2 regions of the Priestia sp. SB1 genome follow, and region 2 is predicted to be linked to the other one. Evidence: a T-box and tRNA genes for the amino acid it is inferred to sense, from the RefSeq annotation. Region 2 holds a T-box; the other holds one or more tRNA genes.
The links. A T-box is a leader RNA that pairs with one kind of tRNA and senses whether it is charged. The one in region 2 lies ahead of pheS (phenylalanine--tRNA ligase subunit alpha), so its partner is inferred to be a tRNA-Phe.
Positions count from the first base shown of each region.

Region 1: it has a tRNA-Phe gene. The T-box ahead of pheS (phenylalanine--tRNA ligase subunit alpha) is inferred to sense a tRNA for this amino acid. The anticodon was not compared.

Region 1 is NZ_JBBJSS010000007.1:337,674-352,477, forward strand. It holds gene WKH56_RS25940 (YycH family regulatory protein) at 1-1,120, opposite strand, end outside; gene walK (cell wall metabolism sensor histidine kinase WalK) at 1,177-3,084, opposite strand; gene yycF (response regulator YycF) at 3,091-3,798, opposite strand; tRNA gene WKH56_RS25955 (tRNA-Phe) at 4,061-4,133, opposite strand; tRNA gene WKH56_RS25960 (tRNA-Asp) at 4,138-4,213, opposite strand; tRNA gene WKH56_RS25965 (tRNA-Glu) at 4,249-4,320, opposite strand; tRNA gene WKH56_RS25970 (tRNA-Lys) at 4,336-4,408, opposite strand; gene WKH56_RS25975 (adenylosuccinate synthase) at 4,576-5,862, opposite strand; gene dnaB (replicative DNA helicase) at 6,050-7,414, opposite strand; gene rplI (50S ribosomal protein L9) at 7,531-7,980, opposite strand; gene WKH56_RS25990 (DHH family phosphoesterase) at 7,977-9,950, opposite strand; gene WKH56_RS25995 (YybS family protein) at 9,987-10,931, opposite strand; gene rpsR (30S ribosomal protein S18) at 11,070-11,309, opposite strand; gene ssb (single-stranded DNA-binding protein) at 11,376-11,876, opposite strand; gene rpsF (30S ribosomal protein S6) at 11,924-12,211, opposite strand; gene ychF (redox-regulated ATPase YchF) at 12,401-13,501, opposite strand; gene WKH56_RS26020 (DUF951 domain-containing protein) at 13,672-13,869, opposite strand; gene WKH56_RS26025 (mechanosensitive ion channel family protein) at 13,884-14,777, opposite strand.
Region 2 is NZ_JBBJSS010000001.1:849,759-864,562, forward strand. It holds gene WKH56_RS04395 (endonuclease MutS2) at 1-1,470, opposite strand, end outside; gene polX (DNA polymerase/3'-5' exonuclease PolX) at 1,490-3,202, opposite strand; gene WKH56_RS04405 (CvpA family protein) at 3,400-3,957, opposite strand; gene zapA (cell division protein ZapA) at 3,954-4,214, opposite strand; gene rnhC (ribonuclease HIII) at 4,358-5,272, shown strand; gene pheT (phenylalanine--tRNA ligase subunit beta) at 5,306-7,720, opposite strand; gene pheS (phenylalanine--tRNA ligase subunit alpha) at 7,734-8,768, opposite strand; T-box leader at 8,823-9,058, opposite strand; gene WKH56_RS04430 (TrmH family RNA methyltransferase) at 9,107-9,871, opposite strand; gene sspI (small acid-soluble spore protein SspI) at 10,012-10,218, shown strand; gene WKH56_RS04440 (M42 family metallopeptidase) at 10,275-11,360, opposite strand; gene WKH56_RS04445 (dUTP diphosphatase) at 11,438-11,926, opposite strand; gene WKH56_RS04450 (hypothetical protein) at 12,059-12,436, shown strand; gene WKH56_RS04455 (DUF1294 domain-containing protein) at 12,455-12,715, opposite strand; gene rplT (50S ribosomal protein L20) at 12,776-13,135, opposite strand; gene rpmI (50S ribosomal protein L35) at 13,175-13,375, opposite strand; gene infC (translation initiation factor IF-3) at 13,397-13,900, opposite strand; ribosomal protein L20 leader region at 13,970-14,092, opposite strand; gene thrS (threonine--tRNA ligase) at 14,264-14,804, opposite strand, start outside.

The DNA.
Region 1 (14,804 bases), on a different contig from region 2:
TTAACAGATTCGGGTCAAAGTTTTGATGTTTTTCAATTAATTGAATCACCTTTTGAGATGACTGCAGCTTTTCTACACTCGAGTCCTGTACTCTTACAAAACGATAAAGAGGACGACGGTAATTTAAAATCTCCGCATTTCCCCATCTCTGATATATTTCAGTCATTCCCTGATTGCTGTACACTGGATAGTTATCTTTATAATAACGATAGCTAATTTCTTTTGTAATGCGATTCCAGCTGTTGAACCTGTAATTAGATTCTGTCCAGCCGCCGTGGTCATTAACGAAGCTAAAGCTGCGATTTATTAAATTATAATCTTCCATTACCTCGGTCGTGGAATTTACAAGATTCACATATTCCATCACATCTGTCTTCGTATTGACATTGATTACTTTTGTACCTTCAGTGTAGACATCTCGGTTTGTAGACGTTTCTTTCCGTGCATAGTCTGGGTTGTTAAAAAGCGCTTCTTTATATTTTTCAATATCTAAATGCCTCATGCTCGTATAGTAGACTTCACTATTCATCGTAATATTATTTTCCGGAAGGAAAATATACCGATTTTTGTTTTCTTTATATACAAGGCTCGGGGCATACGTACGCTTCATTTTATCTTCTAATTCTTTGATATCATCTTTGGCCAAATTCTTGACTGTAACCGAATAAATCTTTTTTTGCTCATAATTCACAAGATACACGCTCACGAAAAAGGAAGGTGTACGCTTAATTTTAATGAGTACACGGTCAAATGTTTGATTAGGCAAAGACGTTTGAGAAAATGAAAAAAGCTGTTGAAATGTTTTCAAAGGTAGTGCGTCTGGATACAGCACTTCAATAGAATTACTTCCATGTACATAATTTAAAAATCCATCAGGAGAAATAGCATCCGAAACGTCCGTCACATTCGAAAATTTCCACTTTTTCATTTCATTTACCCATTTGTTTACATCATCTTCATCGTGAGACATGTAGTGATTATCGTTTCGATGATAGAGAACTTCTGTTGGAAGAATATGATCTTCTATTTTACTTTTTGAACTAACTTCAACTTCTTGCAAATGTTGATTTTTTGAAATGACCTTATAAGAAGGCTGATACGTCCATATATGATACGTCATAATTAAACTGGAAGCGACGAGAACAACTAAGATGGCCGTTTTGATATGTTCATATCTCATTCCCATTCGTCATCATTCTCACTTTCAATCGGAAGAGTAAAGTAAATCGTTGTTCCTTTTCCTTCCTGACTATCTGCCCAAATGCGTCCATCATGTGCTTCAATAATTTCCTTGGCAATAGCAAGCCCTAATCCTGTTCCGCCTAATTTACGAGTTCGTGCTTTATCTACACGATAGAAGCGTTCGAAAATTTTAGCTAAATTTGATTTTGGAATTCCCATACCTTGGTCTTTAATGCTCACAACAATTTCATGCGTATGCTGAGCAATTGAAAATGTAATGGTTCCGCCTTCAGGTGAATATTTTATTGCATTGGAAATAATGTTATCTAATACTTGTGTAATTTTATCTTGATCGATAGCGACATAGATTGCTTCATTTGGCAAGTCGCGCACGAACGAAATACCTTGTTCAATTGTCATTTCAAAGCGATCAATGATGTAATGATAAAACTTTACAAAATTGATTGGGTCACGACTAAATCGGTAGTCTTGGCTATCTAGCTTAGATAATTGAAGCAAGTCGTTAACGAGACGAATCATTCGCTCTGTCTCCGTTTGCGTTACATTTAAAAATGTTGGAGCTAAGTCCTTATCTTGCCAAGCACCATCTGCAAGCGCATCTAAATAACTGCGCATCGTTGTTAACGGCGTACGCAATTCATGTGAAACATTCGCTACAAATTCTCGGCGATCTTGATCAATTTTTTCCTGCTCTGTAATGTCATGCAAGACAATGATAATCCCATTGATAAAACCGGTCTCTTTTTGAATAGCGGAAATGGTAGCTCGTAAAATAAAGGGATCCGATTTTGTACTAAAGTCCAAAATTAATGACTCTTGATTGGCAAGCAAGCTTTCAAACGTATGCGTTTCTTCAAGATCTAATAGGGAAACAACTGGATCAGACAAAACCGTTTCACGTGAAACATTTAGCATAGCTGCGGCTGGATCATTAATTAAAATTACTCTTCCCTTTCGATCCGTCGCAATAACGCCGTCCGTCATATGAGCTAATACCGAACTAAGCTTACGGCGCTCCCCTTCTGTCGTTGCCTGTGCTTCTTGAAGCTTTCTTGTTAAGTTGTTGAATGTGAGAGCTAGCTGACCAATTTCATCATACCCGTACACCTTAGCTTTTCTCGTAAAATTACCTTTGGCCATCTCAAGTGCTTGTTTTCTCATTTCAGACATTGGACGAGTAATGGTCTGAGCTAAAAACACGCCTAAAATAGCTGTGATAAAAAGAGCAATCACCGTACCTGCCTTAAAGATCTGATTGATATTACTCATTTGATCGTAAACAGGCTCCATGGAAGCTGTTAAGTAAATAGCGCCTAAGATTTCTTCGCTAGACTGAACTTTTCCATTTTTATTAGTTGAACTTGATTGACTGGCACCTACTTTATCCTGTAAACGGATAGGCTGTATCATAACTCTGATTCGCTGCCCGCTTTGATCAACAAATACATTATCAGAGTTCGTTCCTGCTAACAACGCATTTGTAATCGCTAAATCATTAGTCTTTTTACCTATGATCTGTTGAGGATTTGAGTTCGATGTAGCAATGATTCTTCTATTTTGGTCAATGACTCTTACTTCAGAGATGTCATTCATATCATTTGAAGCTAAATTGGGTCTTGAAGCAAAATCTCGTAAAATAGTCTTTAAGTCTTCCTCAAGAGTCGGTGAATCATCATCACGATTTTTCACCATTTCTTGTCCAATGTTATACGTCAGCAAGTCTGTCCGCTCTTGAAGAGACGTTCGAAAGTTGTTAACTAATTCTTTTTCTAATTGTCGAGCAAAATAGACCCCAATAATTTGCATCGCAATTAAAATAAGCAGCACATAAATCAATACAAACTTTAAATGAATAGATTGCAGGAGCCTTACTTTCTTCATCTAAAATTACTCCTGCTCTGGGCTGCGTAAATAATAGCCTACTCCACGTCTTGTTACAATCCACATTGGATGGCTTGGATTATCTTCAATTTTTTCACGTAATCTTCGAACTGTTACATCTACCGTACGCACATCACCAAAATAGTCATAACCCCATACAGTTTGAAGCAAGTGTTCACGCGTCATGACTTGTCCAATGTGCTTCGCTAAATAATGCAGCAGCTCAAATTCACGATGAGTCAGTTCAATCGTTTCTCCGCGCTTAGACACAATATAAGCATCTGGATGAATAACAAGTGCTCCAATCGTAATTTCATTCGTTTCACTTTCTTCTGTTGGAACAGCTACCTGCTGATGTCTACGTAAATTAGCTTTTACACGTGCTAATAATTCACGCGTACTGAACGGCTTAGTTACATAATCATCTGCACCTAATTCTAGACCTAAAACCTTGTCAATTTCAGAGTCTTTTGCTGTTAACATGATAATGGGCATATCATATTTTTTGCGCACTTCTCGGCAAACTTCCATTCCATCTTTCTGAGGAAGCATAATATCTAATAAAATCATTTCAGGCTGTACTTCTTCCACTTTTTCAAGTGCTTCTACGCCATCATAAGCACAAAATACTTCGTAACCTTCTTTTTGCAAATTAAACTTTAAAATATCTGCAATCGGCTTTTCGTCATCTACGACTAAAATACGTTTATCCATGATCATCGTTCTCCTTTATTAGTTGAAGCAAAATATAAAAGATAGTATTCATACTGTTTGAATACCGTAGTTTTATTATACTTGATAACCCTTGAAACGTCACAAGTTCATCCTCTACTATACATGAAGATATATGATTTTCAACCATCTCTAAATACAAAAGTAATATATTACCATAAAAGAGATGCAAAGCAAATAACGTTTTCTTTTAAATGTAAATAAAAGAAAAAAGCATGACTTTAAATAAAGTCATGCTTTTTGATGGCTCGGGACGGAATCGAACCGCCGACACAAGGATTTTCAGTCCTTTGCTCTACCAACTGAGCTACCGAGCCAAAATGGCGGTCCCGACGGGAATCGAACCCGCGATCTCCTGCGTGACAGGCAGGCATGTTAACCGCTACACCACGGGACCTCAGTCTATATGCTATGTATTAAAAATATTAAAAATGACCCGTACGGGATTCGAACCCGTGTTACCGCCGTGAAAGGGCGGTGTCTTAACCGCTTGACCAACGGGCCACGTTGTAACAAAAGTGAGCCATGAAGGACTCGAACCTTCGACCCTCTGATTAAAAGTCAGATGCTCTACCAACTGAGCTAATGGCTCATGTTATATCTCTTAGCGACGCTTATTATAATAACATGATATTTCATATAAATGCAATAGTTTTTTTAAAACTTTCTTTTTATTATTGAGCTTTTTTTAAAAGTCTTGTTAAAAAGCACCAATTATAAATAAAAAAGGTTAGCTCACGAAGAGCTAACTCTTTTTATTTAGCTATATACACCACGTAATACATTTGTTTGTGTACGATCTGGACCTACAGAGAAAATAGATAAAGGAATACCTGTTAATTGAGACACGCGCTCTAAGTAGTGGCGAGCGTTATCAGGTAACTCATCTAATGTTTTCACACCCGTGATATCTTCTGTCCAACCTGGAAGCTCTTCATATACAGGTTCGCATTCTGCAAGTGTTTTTAAGCTAGCAGGGAATTCTTCCATAACTTCCCCTTTATAACGGTAAGCTACACAAATCTTTAATGTCTCAATTCCCGTTAATACATCAATTGAGTTTAAAGATAAGTCTGTGATTCCGCTAACGCGGCGAGCATGACGTACAACTACACTGTCAAACCAACCTACACGGCGAGGACGACCAGTTGTTGTACCATATTCACGTCCTACTTCACGGATTTGATCACCGATTTCGTTTGTTAATTCAGTTGGGAAAGGACCGTCACCAACACGAGTTGTATAGGCTTTTGATACACCTACAACGTGTTTGATTTTAGATGGACCTACACCAGAACCAATTGTTACTCCACCCGCTACTGGGTTTGAAGATGTAACAAATGGATATGTTCCTTGGTCGATATCTAACATAACACCTTGTGCGCCTTCAAATAGTACACGACGTCCTTCGTCTAACGCATCATTTAATACTACTGATGTATCAACAACATATTTTGCAACTTGTTGACCATACTCATAGTACTCATCTAAAATTTCTTCTAATGTAAAGCCTTCTACTTCATACATTTTTTCAAGAAGGCGATTCTTTTCAGCTAAGTTTTGTGTTAATTTTGCTTCAAATACTTCACGGTCTAGTAAATCGGCAATTCGAATACCAACACGTGCTGCTTTATCCATATAAGCTGGTCCAATACCTTTTTTCGTTGTACCAATCTTATTTTCACCTTTACGTTCTTCTTCAACTTCATCTAATTTTAAATGATATGGAAGAATCACATGAGCTCGGTTACTAATACGTAAGTTTTCTGTTGTTACACCGCGATCATGTAAGTATTTTAATTCTTGAACAAGTGCTTTTGGATCAACAACCATACCGTTTCCAATTACACACGTTTTGTCATTATAAAAAATACCTGAAGGAATTAAATGTAACTTATAAGTTTCACCATTAAACTTAATTGTGTGACCTGCATTGTTCCCACCTTGGTAACGTGCAATCACTTCTGCATTTTCTGATAGGAAGTCTGTAATCTTCCCTTTTCCTTCATCTCCCCATTGTGTTCCTACTACAACGACTGAAGACATATCTTAAGCACCTCCGCTTAGTAAGCAACAGCTCACTACGACATAATTTAACCATGGATAAGTGTATCAATTTATCACACTAAAGTCAATTAAATCCGAACGATTTAACAAAAGTTATTACAAATATATCGTATTTTGCGGAACGAATGCGATAACAATAAAATAAAACCTCTCATATTGAGAGGTTTTATGCACCAGGCGGCACTCCTGCGTCATCAAAGCGCCGCTCGAGATTAACGAATTTATTGTATTCTTTTACAAAGGCAAGCTGTACGGTTCCAACTGGACCGTTACGCTGCTTGGCTATAATAATCTCGATAATATTTTGATTTTCTGTGTCTTTTTCATAATAGTCTTCACGATATAAGAAAGCTACGATATCGGCATCCTGCTCAATACTTCCGGATTCACGGATATCAGACATCATCGGTCGCTTATCTTGTCTCTGCTCTACGCCACGGGAAAGCTGTGATAAGGCGATAACAGGAACTTCTAATTCACGGGCTAAAGCTTTTAACGCACGCGAAATTTCAGATACTTCCTGTTGTCGGTTTTCTCCGCTTCGTCCATTACCTTGAATAAGCTGTAAGTAGTCAATTAAAATCATCCCAAGTCCGCCTTCTTGTTTCAAGCGACGACACTTAGAACGAATTTCACCTACTCGAATACCCGGTGTATCATCAATATAAATCCCTGCATTGGACAAAGATCCCATTGCCATCGTGAGCTTTCCCCAGTCATCGGCTGTAAGCGAGCCTGTACGCAGCCTTTGTGCATCAATATTTCCTTCGGCACACAGCATCCTCATAACAAGCTGCTGAGCACCCATCTCTAAACTGAATATTGCTACGTTCTCATCCGTTTTCGTTGCAACGTTTTGCGCAATATTTAAGGCAAAAGCCGTTTTACCTACCGATGGACGCGCCGCTACAATGATTAAATCATTTCGCTGGAACCCTGCTGTCATTCTATCTAAATCACTAAACCCAGTTGGGATACCTGTAATGTCACCTTTTCGATTGTGAAGAACTTCGATATCATCGTACGTTTGTACAAGTACATCTTTGATATTTTGAAACACACCGCTGTTTTTACGCTGTGCTACTTCTAAAATGTTTTTTTCCGCTTCATTTAATAAAACTTCCACTTCGTCTTCCCTTGCATATCCTTCTGAAGCAATATGCGTTGCAGTACGAATTAGACGGCGTAAAATCGACTTTTCTTCTACGATTTTACCGTAATACTCTACGTTTGCAGCCGTTGGAACAGAGTTAGCTAAATCACTTAAATACGATACGCCGCCAACTTCTTCTAGGATTTTTTGGTCAGCTAATTCAGACGTTACCGTTACCAAATCAACCGGTTCACCTTGGTCAGAAAGTTTCAGCATACATGTAAAGATTTTCTGGTGCGATGCCCGATAAAAATCTTCAGGTATCAGCAGTTCAGATGCTAAGGTTAAAGAAGAAGGCTCTAAGAAAATGGCCCCTAATAGCGCTTGCTCTGCTTCAATATTCTGAGGCGGAAGACGATCAGCAAAAAGATCACTCATATTTCTATGCCCCTCTTATATTCTTTCAGTATTTTCTTTCATCATAAATGTTGGCGCGAACAAATACAAGTCCGCGCCAACCCTTTATATTATTTACTTATTTCTCAATCGTACGTTTATTTTTGTTCAGTCACGTGTACCTTTACAGTAGCCGTTACTTCCGGATGTAATTTAACCGGTACATTTGTGTAGCCTAATGCGCGAATGGCATCATTTAATTCAATTTTACGCTTATCTACTTTAATTTTGTGTTTTTTCTTTAATTCTTCAGCAATTTGTTTGCTTGTGATAGAACCGAATAAACGGCCACCTTCACCAGATTTTGCTGTTAATTCAACTGTTAGTTCTTCAAGAGTTGCTTTTAACTCTTTGTTTGCTTGAAGTTCTGCAGCTGCATCTTTTTGCTCTCTATTTTTTTGTGCTTCTAATACCTTCACATTACCGCCTGTAGCTTCAACAGCATAACCATTCTTTAATAAGAAGTTATGTGCATAACCGTCTGAAACATTTTTCACTTCACCTTTTTTGCCTTTTCCTTTTACATCTTTTAAGAAAATTACTTTCATGATTTTTTACCTCCATCTAAGTACTCATCAATTGCTTGTTTAAGCCTTTCTTCAGCTTCATCCAAACTAATGTCTTGAAGCTGAGTAGCAGCATTCGTTAAGTGGCCTCCGCCTTGGAGACTTTCCATAATAACTTGTACATTGATATCTCCAAGCGATCTAGCACTAATGCCAATTAGATTATCCCGTCGCTTAGAAATAACAAACGAAGCAACCACTCCGCTGATTGAAAGCAGCGTATCTGCAGCTTGCGCGATTAACACTTGATCATACATTTTGTTCGGTTCAGCGCGTGAAATGGCAATACCTGCTGTATAAATCTCTGCATGTTCAATAAAGCGTGCTCGCTGTACATATTGCGTAATATCTTCTTTTAAAAACTTTTGAACAAGAACCGTATCTGCGCCTTGAGAACGTAAAAAGGACGCTGCATCAAACGTACGAGATCCCGTGCGTAATGTAAAGCTTTTTGTATCGACAATAATACCGGCTAAAAGTGCTGTTGCTTCTAGCATATCAATTTTAAATCGTTTTGGCTGGTATTCAAGAAGCTCAGTAACGAGTTCTGCTGTCGAGGAAGCATATGGCTCCATATAGACAAGAAGAGGGTCTTCGATAAAGTCTTCTCCTCGTCTATGATGATCAATGACCACGACATTTTCAATACGATTTAATAACCTTTCTTCAATAACGAGCGACGGCTTATGCGTATCTACTACTACTAAAAGAGTATCATCACTCACAAGATTTAAGGCTTCTTCAGGCGTAATAAATCGTTCCCACAGGCCTTCTTTCTTTTTAATCTCTTCTAGCATTCGCTGAACACCTGTATCAATATGATCAGGATCTAATACGATAAAACCGTCTTTCTGATTTACTTGCGCTACTTTTAATATCCCAATAGCAGCTCCTACAGCATCCATATCCGGATACTTATGACCCATGATAATCACTTTTCCACTCTCTGTAATGAGCTCTTTTAACGCGTGAGAAATAACTCTGGCACGCACGCGCGTCCGTTTTTCCATTGGATTAGTCTTGCCGCCAAAGAATTTCACTTTTCCATTCGGCTGTTTAATCGCTACTTGATCTCCACCTCGGCCTAAGGCCAAATCCAAGCTAGATTGAGCTAAAGCACCCAGCTCAGGTAAATCAGCAGCACCAGCTCCGATACCAATGCTCAATGTAAGCGGTATATTTTGTTTAGACGTCTCTTCTCGAACTTGGTCTAAGATAGAAAATTTGCTTCGCTCTAAATGAATTAAGATTTGTTCATTCATAATCGCAATAAATTTCTCAGAAGACGTACGTTTAATAAAAATACCGTATTCTTGAGCCCAACTATTTAACATAGAAGTTACTTGGCTATTCAAGTTACTTTTAACTTGATCATCCATTCCTTGCGTTAGTTCATCATAATTATCTAAAAAGATAATGCCTAAACTTGTTCGTTCTTCCTCATACAATTTTTCGATTTCTATTTGCTCTGTAATATCAAAGAAGTACAGTAAGCGCTCGTCTCGTTTAATCACCACTTTGAATTTCCGATCATGCAACGTGACAACTTCTGTTTCCACTTCTTGTTTGATCAGTGGAATAATACTCTCTGCCACATCGTATAATGATCTTCCCACCAGTGTGTCTTCACCCAGACAAGATGCTAGAAAAGGATTGGTCCATTCAATTTGATATTCATCATTAAATAGCATAATCCCAATCGGCATTTCCATTAATGCCTCTTCGCCTACTTTTTTCAACCGATGAGACAGCATTGAAATATAGGTTTCAAACTCATCGGACAGCATTCGCTCCATTCTCATGTATAGAAAAAGACAGGCTAATAGTAATATAAAGCCTATCATTCCTATGATCCAATTATGATAGGTCACGATACCTACTAAAATCAGGGCTATACTATACAATGAGTAAAATGGATAGCGAATGACGTTCTTTTTTGTAAAGACAGGCATCCATTTCAGCTCCTACTTTTTTAAGTTCCACAATATCTACTTTTTTGTGTCTAATTGTTTTCTTAAATTAAATCCTAAATCAATTATACCTAAGATGCGCACAATTTGAAGGATAATTGGAATAATTAATGCTAAAATTGTTACAACAATTGGAATTGCTTTGGCATACCCTTTTTGATGTGAGAAATAGAAAATAAAAGAGATCCCTTGTAACACGACTAGCATTTGCAGTCCCATCACGATGTTGATAATAGCTACGTACATAAATGTACCTTGTTCAATATTAAAAGATGGGAAAGATAAGATTAATGCAATCAAATAATACCATAGAATACTTTTAGGAAGTTTAAATTCACGAAAAGGCGGGAATGCTTGCACCTCATAACCTGTTCTTTTAAGAATAGGCGTAGCAATAAGCTGAGAGAAAAAGGCTAGAATAACTCCACCCATAACAATTAATAGAGGCAGCAGATTTTTAAACATATCAAATGCATCTCTCATTTGGTCAATTTGAGATTCCTTAACGTCTTGTCCTAAACTTTTCATCATTTCAATACTTTGATTAATCGATTGATCTAAAGCATTATTTATTTGCTCCATTAAATTAACATTAAAAATGACATTTGCTCCTACGAACAATAAAAGTAAACCTAAACTAAATGCAACCGTGCCGCCTAGTAAAATGGTATACCTTTTTTGTTTTTGTCGGTAAAGCATTCCTATTGCTAATCCACCAATACCAAATACAAGTGTAAAAGGAAGAGTCAATACATTTCCAAATAACAAAGTCAATAACAACCCTACTACTAAAAATAATATTGCCTTTTTCCACCCATGACGAACGGTATACACAATAAATGGAACAGCTAGCGCTAGTTGAAAAATGGTTCCCACAACAGGTATGTATAGTGAAAAAAGCAACAGCGCTACAAACAGCGCTAAAAGAGCTGCTCCTTCTGTAATATATCGAATTCCTTTCACAACTTCACCTCGTTGATATAGACTATTATTTATTTTATCGATTCAGTTCATAAGAAGCAACTATTTGACAAAAGAGCACCTATGTAATGTAAAAAGAGGCAGTAAGGGAATCCTTACTGCCTCTTTTTATACCGTTCATTATTCACCAGAAACATATGGTAATAATGCCATTTGACGAGCGCGTTTGATAGCGATCGTTAATTTACGTTGGTATTTAGCGCTTGTTCCAGTTACACGACGAGGTAAAATTTTACCACGCTCTGAAACGAATTTTTTAAGCATATCTACATCTTTGTAATCGATGTGAGTGATGCCGTTTGCTGTGAAGAAACAAACTTTACGACGTCTGTTGCGTCCACCTTTACGTCCACCTGCCATTTTGATACGCCTCCTTCCGCTTAAAAATTTCTATAAAATTTTATACTCCGGATAATCTACTGCGAATTAAAACGGTAAATCGTCATCAGAAATGTCAATTGTCTCGCCATTATTTGCAAATGGATCATCATCAACGCGAGTATAACCTTGATTACCTGAGTTACGGTTCTGATTATCTCCAAATGGAGAGCCTTGTCCAGATCCTCCAGTGTTAGCAAAGTTACTGCGTTGCGTATCCCCACCGCCACTTTTCGGCTCTAAAAATTGCACACTTTCCGCTACAACTTCCGTTACGTATACACGACGACCGTCTTGTCCTTCGTAACTGCGAGATTGTAGTCGACCATCAACACCAGCTAAACTTCCTTTTTTAAGGAAATTGGCTGCATTTTCAGCCTGACGACGCCATACAACACAGTTGATGAAGTCAGCTTCACGTTCACCTTGCTGATTTGTAAATGTGCGGTTTACCGCTAAAGTGAATGTTGCAACCGCTGCTCCACTCGGGGTATAACGTAATTCAGGATCTTTGGTTAAGCGTCCTACGAGAATTACGCGATTCATCATCAGAACCACTCCTTAAGGAAATAAAACCCATTTATTTAAACGTTTAATTATGCTTCTTGTTTAACAACGATATGACGGATAATGTCTTCGTTGATTTTCGCAAGACGATCAAATTCAGAAACTGCTTCTGAAGTAGCCGCCACGTCAAGAATCATGTAGTAACCGTCACGGAAATCATTGATTTCGTATGCTAAACGACGTTTACCCCATTCTTTAACATTTGCGATTTCAGCACCATTATCAGTTAATACGCCGTTGAAGCGCTCAACTAATGCTTTCTTTGCTTCGTCATCAATGCTTGGACGGATGATGTACATTACTTCATACTTTCTCATCACTGTCACCTCCTTTTGGTCTAACGGCCCGAAACGGGCAAGGAGCAATAAAATATTACTCACGAATTAAAATTATAGCACACTACCCTAGGCAAAGCAATATGCATTGCGGGCTGTTTCGTAAATATAAGCTAATATTTTCGCCAACGATAAAAGCCGAAAGAAGATATCTTCTTTCGGCTTTTAATCTTATACGTTAAAGCGGAAATGCATAACGTCTCCGTCTTTTACGATGTATTCTTTTCCTTCTAAACGTACTTTTCCAGCTTCACGAGCTGCTCCCATTGTTTTGGCAGCTAATAAATCCTCGTATGACACCGTTTCTGCACGAATAAATCCACGTTCAAAATCTGTATGAATAATACCTGCACACTCAGGAGCTTTCATACCTTGTGTAAACGTCCACGCGCGTACTTCTTGCTCACCAGCTGTAAAGTACGTAGCTAATCCAAGTAAATCGTACGCTGCACGTACAAGCTGATCTAGACCTGACTGTTCAATGCCTAGTTCTTCAAGGAACATTGCTTTTTCTTCTCCTTCAAGTTCAGCAATTTCAGATTCAATGCGTGCGCAAACAACAATTACTTCTGCACCTTCGCTTGCCGCATACTCACGCACTTTTGCTACATATTCGTTAGCAGATGCATCGGCTACTTCATCTTCAGCAACGTTTGCTACATAAAGAATAGGCTTAATCGTTAGCAAGTGAAATTGTTTTACTAATTTCATTTGTTCTTCTGTAAATGATACAGCACGAGCTGGCTGATCACTTTCAAATGCATTCTTTAGTTTCTCTAGAATTTCGTATTCATACATTGCTTCTTTGTCTTTTTGTTTAGCCATTTTTTGAACACGGCCAATACGTTTCTCTACCGTTTCTAAATCTGCTAAAATCAACTCTAAATTAATTGTTTCAATATCTGAGATAGGATCTACTTTTCCTGAAACGTGCGTGATGTTTTCATCTTCAAAACAACGCACAACGTGACAAATCGCATCTACTTCTCGAATATGAGATAAGAATTTATTTCCCAATCCTTCACCTTTACTAGCACCTTTTACGATTCCAGCGATATCTGTGAATTCAAATGCTGTTGGGATTGTTTTTTTAGGTTTTACAAGCTCTGTAAGTTTTTGAAGACGATGATCAGGTACTTCTACGATACCTACGTTAGGATCAATCGTACAGAAAGGGTAGTTCGCAGATTCTGCGCCCGCTTGTGTAATTGCATTAAATAATGTTGATTTTCCAACGTTAGGAAGACCAACAATTCCAGCTGTTAAAGCCATATATTTATTCACTCCTCTTTATATATCCGAAACAAGTTAACCTGTCACAATTATAGTGAGTCAACTTTTGAAATACAAGTTTGATAAAGAACCTTTAACCGCATGGGGTTAAGGTGCCTCATTTTGTCCCACCTTACAGTATAAGGCATAAACATAGAAAATGCATGAGGTTATTCCTCATGCTTTACAAGAATTTTTTTCATTTTACGTGCAAAATCACGTCTTGGAATCATTACGCTATGGCCGCAGCCTTCACATTTAATACGGATATCCATTCCCATTCGAATGATTTTCCATTCATTTGTACCGCAAGGATGAGGTTTTTTCATTTCCACAACGTCATTTAAACCAAATTCTTTTTCCGTCATCAGCTCTCTCCTCCTTATGTCCCTTTCAACGTCGACGAATGCTGTGCTTCTTCTGTACGATTATACATAACCATACGTGGAAATGGAACTTCAATTCCATGTTCATTTAGCCTTGTACGCACTTCTTTACGAATCATACGAGAAATATGGAAATGTCTCATTGGCTTTACTTCGCTTGTAATCCTCATTGTAACTTCAGTTGCATGGATATTTTGAACCCCCAGCAGTTCAGGCGTTTTCACCATATCTTCATAGCGACTTGGCAATTCTTCTAACAGGTCTAAAATCACTTGTTCTGCTTTTTGTATGTTTTCTTCATAAGAAATGCTTACATCAACGAAAGCTACGCTGTTATGTAACGAAAAATTAGTGACCTCCACAATACTGCCATTAGGCAAAATATTAATTTCGCCTGTCCAACTCTTAATCTTCGTGGTGCGCAACCCAATTTCTTCCACAGTTCCCTCGAATGTTCCTACTCGAACATAATCCCCAACGGAGAACTGATCTTCAAAGATAATAAAAAATCCCGTGATAATGTCTTTCACTAAGTTTTGAGCACCAAACCCTACTGCGAGCCCTACGATTCCAGCCCCCGCTAGCAATCCACGGACATCTACAGATAACGTTTCTAAAATCATAACTCCCGCAACGAAATAAATGGCATAAGAAAAAATATTTTGAAGCAAACGGACCATCGTAGCTTCTCGTCGCTCAGAAATACGCAGAGGGCTATTTGTGCGAACCTCTACAAATTTATTTAACGCTTTCTTTCCAATCCGAATTAAAAACATGGAAATAAGTAGAATCAACAGAATTTTTATAAATCCCTCTCCAATATGTGCCCACGTTTCTTCTTGAAAAAATGGCTCAAACACGTTCTTAAAAACCGACTTCAACGAATTCATACTACATGTAGCTCCTAACATAACATA
Region 2 (14,804 bases):
GCTTCGACCCGGTACACCAATCAGCAGCTTGTAAGTAGGGCTCAATGTTTCAATATCGAACTCTACGCTAGCATTGACCACTCCTTCACGGTTATAGCCGTACGCTTTTAATTCAGGATAGTGAGTAGTCGCAACTACGCGAGCGCCTCTTTCATATACTTGATCTAAAATCGAAATCGCAAGCGCTGCACCTTCTTGGGGATCTGTTCCCGCTCCCAATTCATCGAACAAGACCAGACTTTCATGATCTACTTTTTGTAAAATATCTACAATGTTGACCATATGAGATGAAAAGGTACTCAGACTTTGTTCAATGGACTGCTCATCTCCAATATCAGCAAATACGTGTTTAAACACAGCCATTTCCGATCCATCCAGCGCAGGAATCTGCAAACCTGCTTGAGCCATCAATGTGAATAACCCAAGTGTTTTTAACGTTACGGTTTTACCGCCGGTATTTGGTCCTGTAATAACGATAGACGTATATTGATCACCTAGCTCAATATCATTTGCAACGACATCTTCCTGGGCAATAAGAGGATGTTTTGCCTTCACTAACTTAATATAGCCTCGATCGTTCATTTTAGGTTTTGAAGCTTTTAGCTCATGGCTATAGCGCCCTTTAGCAAACATGAAGTCCAGCTCACCTAACAAATAAACGTTTTGACGGAGTTCATTTGCCACTTCCGCTACCTGAACGGTTAGAGCAATAAGAATACGCTCAATTTCTTGTTTTTCTTTTACTTTTGCTTCTTGAAGCTCATTATTTAACGTCACAATCGCCTGTGGCTCAATAAATAACGTTGCTCCAGATGAAGACTGATCGTGCACAATGCCTCCATACGCACTGCGATATTCTTGCTTAACAGGAATAACGAAACGTTCGTTTCGAATGGTAACAATCGCATCTGACAACATTTTCTGAGCAGACGAGGAGCGAATAAGACTTTCTAGCTTTTCGCGAATACGAGACTCCGTCGAGCGAAGTTTTTGACGAATGCCTCTTAGCTGGTCGCTTGCACCGTCTAGTACTGTGCCATTCTCATCAATGCTCATTTTAATTGTTTGTTCTACCTCAGGAAGAGGCATTAGTTTTTCGATATGTTCAATTATAATTGGAAGCTGTAAATCTTCGTCTTCTACTACTTGCTCGATAAATTGCTTGACTTGTCTTGCAGCATAAATAGTACTTGCTACATCAAGAAGTTCATTAGAGCTTAGCGTTCCTCCAATTTCAGCGCGCTTTACGCTAGGTCGAACGTCAAAGATGCCTCCTAGCGGTACGTTGCCACGCAATCGCAGCACGGTTGTAGCTTCATCTGTTGCTTCCTGCCATTTGACTACTTCTTCATACTGAGTCGAGGGAATCAAATTCGCTACTTTTTCTCGGCCTAAAGAAGAAGCTACTTTTTTCTGAAGCTGTTCCTTAACTTTATTAAACTCTAGTACATGGAAAATACGTGATTGCAAAACTGATTCCTCCTGTTGCTTATTTATGTCGATTTAAAAAGGCGGTTAATTCTTTGAGGCTATACGTATTTAATACCGTTTCTGGTTTAAGCCAGCCTTTAATTCCCGTAGATATTCCAATTTCCATATGCTCTAGCATGTCTAGATTGTGAGCATCTGTATTAATTGCAATTTTAACTCCTGCCTCTTGTGCTTTTTTTATGTGCTCAGCGGCTAAATCTAAACGGTTTGGATTCGCGTTTAGTTCAAGAGCCGTTTTTGTTTCCTTAGCTAATTCAATTAGCATATCAATATCTACATCATATCCGTTGCGGCGACCAATCAAACGACCGGTCGGATGAGCGATTAAATCTACATGAACATTATTTAACGCTTGCTTTAAACGATTCATAATTTCTTCGCGTGATTGTGAAAAACTAGAGTGAATGGACGCAATAACAAAATCTAGCTCAGCTAGCATTTCATCATCATAATCAAGTGTTGCATCGGGCAAAATATCCATTTCAATTCCTGCTAATATTGTAAAATCATCGAACTGTGCGTTTAAACGATTAATTTCTTCACGCTGTTTGCGAATGCGTTCAGGCGTTAGACCGTTAGCTACTTTTAAATACTGAGAGTGGTCTGTAATCGCCATGTATTCATAGCCTCGCGCGCGACATGCTTCCGCCATTTCTTCAATTGAATACGCTCCGTCGCTCCACGTGGAGTGCATATGCAAATCACCTTTTACCGCACCGTAGGTCACAAGCGTTTGAGGTTTTATAAATGCATCTACTTCCGTTCCATCTTCACGAAGTTCCGGCGGAATAAAAGACAGTCCAAAATGTTCATAGAATGCTTGTTCAGACTCAAATGTCATAACTTCGCCTGTCTCCGCATTTTCAACGCCATACTCGCTAATTTTTTCACCGCGTTCTTTTGCTAATTGACGCATGCGCACATTATGATCTTTTGATCCTGTAAAATGATGAAGCGTCGTGGCAAACGCTTTATCTTCTACAAGACGAAAATCCACGGACACATCGTACTCATAGGCTAACGTTACCGATACTTTTGTATCTCCATTTGCAATGACATCCTTCACATTTGGCAGCGATACTAGCTGTTCACGGACAGCATGAGGCTCAGCTGTTGAAATAATAAAATCAAGATCTTTTACAGTTTCTCTCATGCGGCGAATGCTCCCTGCTTGAGAAAAACGCTCAATGCTATGCATATGTTTAAGGGCTTCTAAAATTTCTTCCGCTATTGGAAGCATAAAAGCAAGGGGCAAACGATCAGGACGTTTCCCAAACTCTTCAATAGCAGCGATAATTTTCTCTTCCGTCTTTTTACCAAAACCGCTTAGTCCCTGCACTCGATTTTCCATACAGGCCTGATGCAGTGATTCCATGTCTTTAATATCTAGCTCTTTATATAATTTAGCGATTTTTTTACCTCCAAGCCCCGGCAGCTTAAGCAGAGGAATAAGTCCTTCAGGAACTTCTTGCTTTAGTTCTTCTAGTACGCTTGACTCATTTGTTTCCATATACTCTGTAATAACTGCAGCCGTTCCTTTACCAATCCCTTGGAGCTTGGTAAAATCCTCAATCTCTGTCAGCGTTCTCTCGTCCGTTTCTAGCGCTGCAGCTGCTTTTCGAAAAGCAGAAATTTTAAAAGGGTTATCTCCTTTTAATTCCATATATGTAGCAATTGTTTCTAACAATTTAATAATATCCTTTTTATTCATCTCTTTTCACCAGCCTATTATCATAATAACGAAACTTTCAAAACATGATGAGTGACATATGTACTCTCTCAAATTTTTATCTAGACATACTTTTATCTCCGTGAAAACCGCAGAACAGACTGCGATAAAAAAAGAGGGTATCTCAAAAGTATTATGACACTTTCGACACACCCTCTCAACAAGCTATTGTAATTTCATTACATTACACCATACTGAGTCCACAAATCTTGAATGGCAGACGATAAGTATGGAGTATTTTGTACGATATTGATTGCAATTGAAGACTGTTGAATTGGCGTTTGAATTTCACTTACAGGAATCACGGCTCCAATGTATAACAAAATAAAAACGATGATATACACTTCAACGAATCCAAGTGCACCTCCGCCCCATTTATTTAACTGGCGCAGAATTGGCAGTTCGGTTAAAGCCGTTAAAACAGAGCCTGCAAGGCGAAGTACAATGTGAGTAGCAAAAAATAAAATCGCAAATGCAATCATTCGATAAAAAGCGTCTTCTATCGTTCCAGAATCAAATACAAACGATGCGACACTTTGCTGCTGAATATTGTCTGGAAACGGAATCAACAAGCGAAGTCGGCTTGCCAAATCTCCACTAAACATATAAGCGACGATAAACGAAACCGCAAAACTGACAATATGAATGAGTTGCAAAATAAATCCTCTTTTAAGACCTGTTACAAAGCCTAAAAGAAGCAATATAATTAAAATGATATTAAGCATTGACTCAGTCATTCCTCTTTTCCATAAAGTTTTTGTTCAAGTCTCTCATAGTCTTCTTTCAGTTTTATATATTCGTGTACAGCATTCACAGCTGTTAATACTGCTAATTTATTGATATCTAAAGAAGGGTTTTTAGTACTGATTTCACGCATTTTTTCATCCACTATAGAGGCGACAAGTCGAATATGGCTTGTACTTTCGCTACCGACGATGCTGTACTGCTGACCAAAGATGTCAACTGTCGCACGTGTTTTATCTTGTCTTGACACGAGAAAATCCTCCGTTCCACGAAAAATCCTAATCCCTATCATACCACGAAGAAGACTTCAATGGAAACATATCTATATTTAAGCTATCATAAGGGATAGTGCTTATAAAGTAAACTAAAATACCCCGAAAGGAGTGAAGCATTATGTCACATGCTGTTATTAAGGTATCAGCTGATCAGATAGCTAAAATGAAGCTTCATTACACATCCTATTTGCAGCCTAAATTGCCGCAGGGAAGTATTTTTTCGGCTAAAACTCCCGGCTGTTCTATCACTGCATACCGCTCTGGAAAAGTACTTTTTCAAGGAAAAGAAGCTGAAACAGAAGCAGCTAAGTGGGGAGGTCCTTTAGATGCTGCTAAAAAGGCTCCCGTCTCACACCTCCCATCAAACTTCAGTTCACTATCGGTCATTGGTTCTGATGAAGTAGGAACGGGAGATTATTTTGGTCCCATGACCGTAGTTGCTGCCTATGTTCAAAAAGAGCAGCTTCCTTTGTTAAAAGAATTAGGAGTACGAGATTCAAAAGAGTTAACGGATGCTAAAATCATTGAAATTGCCAAGCAGCTTGTTTCGTTTATTCCTTACAGTTTGCTTGTCTTACATAACGAAAAGTATAATGCATTTCAAGAAAAAGGCATGTCACAAGGTAAAATGAAAGCTCTGTTGCACAACAAAGCTTTATCCAACGTGTTAAAAAAATTGGATCCTGAAAAACCTGATGCGATTTTAATTGACCAGTTTGTTGAAAAAAACACCTATTATAAACACATCGTAAAGGAAAAAGAGATTATCAAAGAAAATGTCTTTTTCAGTACAAAAGGAGAAAGCGTTCATTTATCTGTAGCCGCTGCTTCCATTATTGCCAGATACGCATTTTTAAAACAAATGGATTTACTAACGGAAAAGACGGGGATGGTCATTCCTCGCGGAGCTGGAGCACAAGTTGATATCGCCGCTGCTAAAATTATTAAAAAACATGGCGTCAATGCGCTGAACTCTTTAGCTAAAATCCATTTTGCTAATACAGAAAAAGCTTTAAAATTAGCTAAAAAATAAGAGATGTGGAAATCCACATCTCTTTTTTTATTCTTATGAACGAAGCGTTGCACCAAATTCTTTTTCAACAGCTTCTAAAACTGCACCATGTGCTTTTGCTACTTCTTCATCTGTTAATGTACGTTCAGGATCTAAGTAACGTAAAGAGAAAGCTACAGATTTCTTGCCTTCTTCCATACGCTCGCCTTCATATAGATCAAATACTGTCACGTCTTTTAAAAGTTCTCCGCCCGTCGTATAGATGACGCGCTGAACTTCTCCTGCAAGAACGTTTTTATCTACAACAAGTGCAATATCACGTGTAATAGATGGGAATCTTGGAATAGCTGAATAACGAACTTCTTCGACATCTGCAGCTAATAGCTCTTGAAGGTGTAATTCAAACACGTATGTTTCACGAAGGCCATACTGTTTCTGAGCAACAGGATGAACTTGACCCACGTATCCAATTTCTTTTTCATCTAACCATACAGCCGCTGTACGTCCAGGGTGCATACCGTCTTTTTTAACGGGAGCATATGAGATTCGTTTCTCTAAACCAAGCTGTGCAAATAACCCTTCTAGTACACCTTTAATCACATAGAAATCAACGACTTTCTTTTCACCTTGCCAGCCGTGAGCATGCCATAGACCCGTGATTGCACCAGCTACGCGCTCCTGCTCATCCGGTAATTCCCCTTCACCTTTAGATAAGAACACTGAGCCTGTTTCGTATAGCGCAATAGAATCCGATTGACGAGCATTATTGTGCTTCACTGCTTCAAGTAAATGAGGCACTAAGCTTTGACGAAGGATGCTGCGATCTTCACTCATCGGCATTGCTAAACCAATCGTACTTGTTGCATTGAGTGCAAACTGAGTAGCTTTTTCAGCGCTCGTTAACGAATAGGTTGTTGTTTGCGCTAGCCCTGCTCCCTCTAAGAAACGGCGAACTTTACGGCGTCCAAGCTGATACTCTGTTAATTTTCCTGGAGTTGCCACTGTTACAGGAAGCGTTGTAGGAAGGTTGTCATAGCCATACATGCGCGCTACTTCCTCCACGATATCTTCTTCAATTGTAATATCGCCTCGACGAGTCGGTACCGTTACAACGATGGTTTCATCTTCGACTTTGCTTTCAAATTGAAGACGGTTCATAATATCTTGTACTTCTTCCATCGACAGTTCTGTACCAAGCACATTGTTAATACGTCCAAGTGACACAGCTACAACAGCAGGTTCCACAGTTAGTGTATCTACTTCTACAGTACCGCTTACCACTTCACCTGAAGCGTATTCAGCCATTAATTCTGCTGCGCGGTCAGCAGCTACACGCGTACGGTTAGGATCAATTCCTTTTTCAAAACGAGCACTTGCCTCACTGCGAAGACCGTGGTCTTTGGAAGCTTGACGAACTGTTAAACCTTTGAAGTAAGCTGATTCAATAAGAACATTTACCGTATCGTCTTTTACTTCAGAGTTTGCTCCCCCCATTACACCTGCAAGGGCTACCGGTTCACTGCCGTTTGTAATAACAAGCTGATTGCCTTTTAGTACGCGCTCTTGATCGTCAAGCGTTACAAACTTCTCGCCTTCTGACGCGTGACGTACAACAATTTCTTTTGAACCAAGACGATCATAGTCAAAAGCATGCAGCGGCTGGCCGTATTCAAGCAAAATATAGTTGGTAATATCAACAACGTTGTTATGAGGTCGAATACCAGCTGCCATTAAACGCGTTTGCATCCATAATGGTGACGGAGCAATTTTTACGTTTTTCACAACGCGCGCTACGTAAAGGGGATTGTCTTCTTTTGCCTCTACTTTAACGGAAATATAATCAGCTGCTTGCTCATCAGACGTTTGCACGTTTACTGACGGATACTTCACTTCACGACGTAAAATAGCAGCCACCTCATATGCTACACCTAACATACTTAAGCAGTCTGAACGATTTGGTGTTAGCCCTAGTTCTAATACTTCATCGTTTAAGTTTAATGCATCTAGCGCATCCGCTCCTACTTCAGCATCACTTGGGAAGACGAAGATGCCTTCTTGATAATCTTTTGCCACAAGCTTGCTTTCAATGCCAAGCTCTTGAAGAGAACAAATCATACCGTTCGATTCTTCACCGCGAAGCTTAGCACGCTTGATTTTAAAGTTACCTGGAAGTACAGCTCCCACTTTTGCAACCGCTACTTTTTGACCTTGTGCCACGTTAGGTGCTCCGCACACGATTTGAACGATTTCTCCTCCGCCAAGATCTACTTGACAGCGGCTTAATTTATCCGCATTTGGATGCTGTTCACGTTCTACAACGTGACCAATTACCACTCCGCTGATGCCTTTATTTAAGTTTTCTACACCTTCAACTTCAATTCCACTTTTTGTGATTTTATCAGCTAACTCTTCTGCCGTTACGCCTGATAAGTCAACATACTCTTGTAACCAACGATAAGATACAAACATCGTAGTCCCTCCTTTATACTTGTTTAAATTGATCTAAGAAACGAACATCATTTGTATAGAAATGACGAATATCATCCACGCCGTGTTTTAACATAGCAATACGCTCTACACCGATTCCAAAAGCAAAACCACGATATTTAGTTGAATCGTATCCAGCCATTTCAAGAACATTTGGATGAACCATACCGGCTCCTAAAATTTCAATCCAGCCTGTTTGTTTACATACATTACAGCCTTTACCTCCACATTTTGCACACGATACGTCTACTTCTACAGATGGCTCAGTGAATGGGAAGAAACTTGGACGAAGACGAATTTCACGGTCTGCACCGAACATCTTTTTCACAAATACTTCAAGCGTGCCTTTTAAATCGCTCATACGAATGTTTTCGTCTACTACAAGACCTTCAATTTGCATAAATTGATGTGAATGCGTAGCATCATCGTCATCGCGGCGGTACACTTTACCTGGGCAAATAATTTTAACAGGTCCTTTGCCTTCATTCTTGTTCATAACACGAGCTTGAACAGTTGATGTATGCGTACGAAGAAGCGTTTCTTCCGTAATATAGAACGTATCTTGCATATCACGTGCTGGGTGACCTTTTGGCAAGTTCAGAGCTTCGAAATTATAGTAGTCCTGCTCTACTTCTGGTCCTTCTGCTACTTCATAGCCCATTCCTAAGAATAAATCTTCTACTTCTTCAACCACGCTTGTGAGCGGGTGATGCGTACCTGCTTTAACCGGGCGTCCCGGCAGCGTTACGTCAATTGTTTCTGAAGCAAGTTTACGCTCTACCTCGGCTGCTTCTAACGCCGTTTGTTTTTCTTCAATTTTAGATGCAATCGCTTCACGTACTTCATTTGCAAGTGCTCCCATTACAGGACGCTCTTCAGCTGAAAGTTTTCCCATACCGCGAAGTACTTCTGTGATAGGGCCTTTCTTTCCTAAATAAGCTACGCGTACGTCGTTTAATTCTTTTAAAGCACTTGCTGCTTCGACTTTTGCAATTGCTTCTTGTTGAAGTTCTTGTAAACGTTCTTTCATCACTTATTCCTCCTTTTAACGTAAAAAATGACAAATAAAAAAACCTCCTCCCAAAAAAGGGACGAGGATTAGTCGCGTTACCACCCTTGTTAACTATATACACAGACGTATACAGTTCACTTCATTCAAGTTAACGGAATCTCCGGAACACCTTTACATCTATGTAAGATGGTCTAAGTGTCAACTCAAGAGGTGAATTCACTTATTACATTTATAAAAATGCTTTCAGTCATGGCATTTTCTCCCTGCATAAACGGACATAAGCTACTGCTCTCTTTCATCGTTTTTTACATATGTAACTATTGTATTATTATAGTGAAAACACGTTCTCGATGCAACTACATTCCGCGTAAATAATAAAGTAAGATTCCAGAAGCGATGGCAACATTTAACGACTCGCTCTTTCCATAGATGGGAATGTACAGATTCTGATCCGTTTGTTCCAACACTTTCTCGCTTACGCCATTTCCTTCATTTCCCACAATCAGCGCAAATTCGTTTGAAGGTTTTACGTGTGTGTAGACCTTTCCATTTTGTAACGACGTGCCGTAAACTGCTATTCCTCTTTCTTTTAACAATGAAATTATTTCGAGTAAATCGCCTTTTACAATTGGAAGGTGAAAAATAGCTCCTTGCGTTGAACGAACGACTTTTGGGTTGTACACATCCACGCTGCCCTCTCCAATGATAATAGCCTCCACTCCCGCAGCATCAGCGGTTCGGATAATGGTACCTAGGTTACCTGGATCTTGCACGGCATCTAAAAGCAATACTTTCTGTGCTGTATGAATAATTTCCGCATGCTTTGTTTGAAAACACACGGCAATAATTCCTTGAGGTGTTTCTGTGTCAGATAATAACTTACTAATTGCTTCGTTTACAACGATTATTTCGATACCGTCTATATCCCACTGTGCAGGCACTTCGGTCGATTCGCGTATAATTAGTTCCTTTACGCAATCCTTATTTTTGATAGCCTCTTCGACTAAATGAAAGCCTTCTACCATAAAAAGGCCCTGCTTATCACGGTCTTTTTTATTATGCAGTTTTTTCCACGCTTTTACCTGCGGATTTTTAACTGAATCAATTTGTTTCACAAACATAACTCCTTTATCTATACAAAAATAAATAGTTCGATTACATTTTGTTCAATAATCATTAGATAAGTTTCACTTTATTGTACATAGAAATCGCAAAGAAAACAAAAACTATTGGTAACTTTACGATAGCTGAGGTGAAAATGATGGATCTTAATTTACGAAATGCTGTTATTGCAAACGTTTCAGGAAACTCAAAAGAAGAGCTTGAGGCTACAATTTCTGACGCTATTCAAAGCGGTGAAGAAAAAATGCTCCCTGGACTTGGTGTTTTATTTGAAGTGCTTTGGGAAAAGTCTCCGGAATCAGAAAAAGAAGAAATTCTGACAACGCTTGAAAACGGTTTAAAATAAATAACCTTTTCCTATGTACAACAAAAAGCTCATTCTCCTAGGAGAATGAGCTTTTTTCAATTATACGTAATGGCGTTAACCGTATCTCGGTCTAAGCGCTTAATGACTTCCGCAATTAATTTAACTGCGTTTTCATAATCATCACGATGAAGCATTGCTGCATGAGAATGGATATAACGAGTTGCAATTGTAATCGAAAGTGCTGGCACCCCGTTAGCTGAAATATGGATAGAACCCGAGTCCGTACCGCCTCCAGCAATTGCATCAAATTGATACGGAATATTTAATTCATCTGCCACATCTACCACTGTATCTCGAAGTCCTTTATGAGAGACCATGGAAGCATCATATAAAATGATTTGCGGACCCTGCCCCATTTTAGAAGAGGCTTCTTTATCAGAAACACCAGGTGTATCTCCAGCGATACCGACATCAACAGCAAATGCAATATCCGGTTCAATAAAGTTAGCAGATGTTTTTGCACCTCGGAGTCCAACTTCTTCTTGCACCGTTCCTACACCATACACAACATTTTCATGTTTTTCATTTTTTAAAGCTTTTAATACATCGATAGCGATTGCACAACCAATACGGTTATCCCAGGCTTTCGCTAGCAGCATCTTTTCATTGTTCATAACCGTAAATTCGAAATAAGGTACAACCTGATCACCAGGTTTTACTCCCCACTCCGCTACTTCTTCTCTGCTAGAAGCACCAATATCGATGAACATATCTTTAATGTCAACTGGCTTTTTGCGAACTTCTGGAGGCAAGATATGAGGTGGCTTTGAGCCAATAATCCCCGTTACCTCTCCTTTAGATGTCACGATGGTTACGCGTTGAGCAAGCATAACTTGAGACCACCATCCGCCTACCGTTTGAAAACGAATAAAGCCGCGTTCATCAATTTGAGTCACCATAAAACCAACTTCATCCAAGTGACCGGCTACCATAATTTTAGGCCCTTGTTCGTTGCCTACTTTTTTTGCAATCAAACTGCCTAGCCCATCCGTCGTTACTTCATCTGCATAAGGTGCAATATATTTCTTCATAACCTCACGCGGTTCACGCTCATTTCCAGGAATTCCTTTTGCATCTGTTAGTGCTTTAAGCATCGTCAATGTTTCATCTAACTTTGTCATATGGATTACCCCTTTCATATGTATACCTCTATTATAGCTAAAAAGAGGTTGAAGTAAAATTTCCCATCCCTTTATTTCTAGTATCCTTGTTCTTGGCGTTTAAAATTCACTTCATTTTTTGACATGTACGCCTCTTCAATATGTTCAGCAGAAAAACCAAACATATCGCCAAGCTTCATGTAAGATGCAAACATGTTCACATAGTTTTCTTTTGACAGGTCCTGCTCGAAAGCAGAAACTTGTGCAAATACCTGTAAAAATTGTGTTGTTTTTGAATCAGCTGCTTTTAATTTTGGCAGCTCAGTTAAATCATCGTATCCTTTTTCAATACCTAAAGAAAGAATGAAATGTACGCCGTCCACAAATTCTTCTAAAATAACAGCATCTTCAGCCGGAGGTTTAACGCTCCAAAATTTGAAGCAGCGCGTTTCGTTTGCCAGCTCTCCCATTTCAACAAGCAGAGCTAAAAGTTTTCTTGGAACCAAGTCTTCCTTATGAAGCTGATGCTTGTCCTCTATATGCTGATCCAGCTGACGCTGCATGGTAAATAGCTGTTGTAAATTCAATGTAATCACTCCTGTAATTATGTATATCTTCTTCTTTTTAAACCAATAAAGAAATTATATCAAAAATCGTGAAACTTTTTAGAGACTGAAACGTAAAGTAAGAAAACTGTGCCTTGTAAAGGAGGGAGCGTTATGTTTGTTATTGTTATCGTTCGCGTGTTCATTTTCGCGCTTGTTGCTTACACACTATTAAAGCTGGTTCAGCATTTTCGCAGTCCAAAGCGGAAGCTTGTAGCAGCTCAGGAACATCAGCAATTTTTTGTCGTTGACGAAAAAACGAATATCCGCAAAAATTTTCTACTAACGTATAAAGGTATTTTATTTGAAGGAGAAAAATACAGCAATCCCAATGAACCAGAGTCTTTGTCGATTACAATGGTGTTAACAGATCCATCTCGATTGCATGAACTGCAAAAACAAGATTTCAAGCTGCTGGAAAATCACGTACACAACATGTATCCAAATGCTCCTATTCGCTGGAAAAGCCCCGTTCGAGAATTTTTACACTGAGCACAAAATCATTTGTGCTCAGCTGATAACAAAAAAGAAAAGTAAATCAAGAGCGGCAAGAATAGGAAAACCTACTGTAAACGATGTGTGCTTCGTTTTATGACGATAGCAATACATACCAATCAGTCCTCCAATGGCTCCTCCGATAGCAGCTACCGTCCACAGTGTGCTTTCGGCAATTCTCCACTCATGTCTTTTCGCTTTTTGTTTATCTCTATACATCATTCCTATCCCTATTATATTAATAACAATAAAATAGGTAAGCAGCAGTTCATTCATGATATGTCCTCCGATAGCAAAAAAGCCTCATCATCTAAAGATGACGAGACTTTATATTCATTACTTATCTAAGCCTTTTTTAGCAGCAGTTGCTAATTCAGCAAATGCTTTTTCATCAGCTACAGCTAAGTCAGCAAGCATTTTGCGGTTAACTTCAATACCTGCTAATTTTAAACCGTGCATTAAACGGCTGTAAGAAAGACCGTTCATACGAGCAGCTGCATTAATACGTGTGATCCATAATTTACGGAAGTCACGTTTTTTCTGACGACGGTCACGATAAGCATACATGTGAGATTTCATAACTTGCTGATTAGCAACTTTATATAATCTATGCTTCGAACCGAAGAAACCTTTAGCTAATTTTAAAACTTTTTTACGACGTTTGCGTGTTACTGTACCGCCTTTTACGCGTGGCATAATTGTTTACCTCCTGTATTGTTTCTATCTCAACCCAAATTACTTAATGTTATCTAATAAGTGACGGATACGTTTGAAGTCACCTTTGCTTACTAAAGAACCTTTACGTAATTTACGCTTTTGTTTTGTAGATTTGTTAGCGAATAAATGGCTTGTGTAAGCACGAGCACGTTTTAATTTACCGCTTCCAGTCTTTTTGAAACGCTTTGCAGCGCCACGATGTGTTTTCATTTTTGGCATGGGGTGTTCCTCCTCGTTCTATTACTTTTCGTTTTTAGGTGCCAAGACTAAGAACATGCTGCGGCCTTCCATTTTAGGAGCCGATTCAACTGAACTTACATCTTCGCAAGCTTGTGAAAAACGTTCAAGTACTTTTTGGCCAATCCCTTTATGAGTAATGGCACGACCTTTAAAGCGAATAGACGCTTTCACTTTGTCACCTTTTTCAAGGAACTTGCGTGCGTTACGAAGTTTAGTGTTAAAATCATGTTCATCAATTGTTGGACTTAAACGAACTTCTTTTAAGTTTACAACTTTTTGGTTTTTACGAGCTTCTCTTTCTTTACGTTGTTGCTCATAGCGGAATTTACCGTAGTCCATAATACGACATACCGGCGGTTTCGCATTTGCAGCAACCATTACTAAGTCAAGATTTACTCGTGAAGCAATTTCTAATGCTTCATTTTTTGATTTAATTCCTAATTGTTCACCATTTTGATCAATTAGACGAACTTCGCGAGCTCGAATGCCCTCGTTTACCATCATGTCCTTGCTAATAAGTAGCCACCTCCAAGGTTTAATGAGCGAATACGCTTGCTTAGACCGATTATTAACTCACACAAAAAAGTGTGAGTACATACTGCACCCACACTTCTATCGTTTTAATTAAGATACGATGTACCTGCTAACTGCTTTATGCGTCACTCAGGTGAGAAGCGGGTGCTTCTTCTTCTGTATAAACAAGTATTCAATTACTTAAGCTATTATAGTATCAACAAAGACAAAAGTCAATGATTTCGTTCTTTTTTCACAACAAAAGTTATTGTATCAAAGGAAAACCATTTATGCAACAGTTTTTTATAAATGTTAGATAAAAAAGCAGAGAATTTCAATTCTCTGCTTTTTTCATTAACGAGATGCTTCTGCTTTTACATTTTGTAAAAAGGCTTGGAAATCCACTGTTTCTGAATTCTGCTCACCATATTTACGTACGTTTACTGCTTTATCTTCTACTTCTTTATCCCCTACAACAAGCATGTAAGGAATTTTTTGCATTTGAGCCTCACGGATTTTATAGCCAATTTTCTCATCGCGAGAATCAAGTTCCACGCGAATACCCGCAAGCTGAAGCTGTTCTTGCACTTCTTTTGCATACTCAAGGTGAACCGTAGGTGATACCGGAATCACTTGAACTTGTACAGGTGCTAACCACGTTGGGAAAGCTCCTTTGTATTCTTCGATTAAGAAAGCTACAAAACGTTCCATTGTTGACACCACGCCGCGGTGAATAACAACAGGTCGATGCTGTTTTCCGTCTTCCCCTACATACGTTAAATCAAAGCGTTCAGGAAGTAAGAAATCCAATTGAACCGTAGATAGCGTCTCTTCTTTACCAAGAGCTGTTTTAACTTGAACATCTAGTTTTGGACCGTAGAATGCCGCTTCGCCT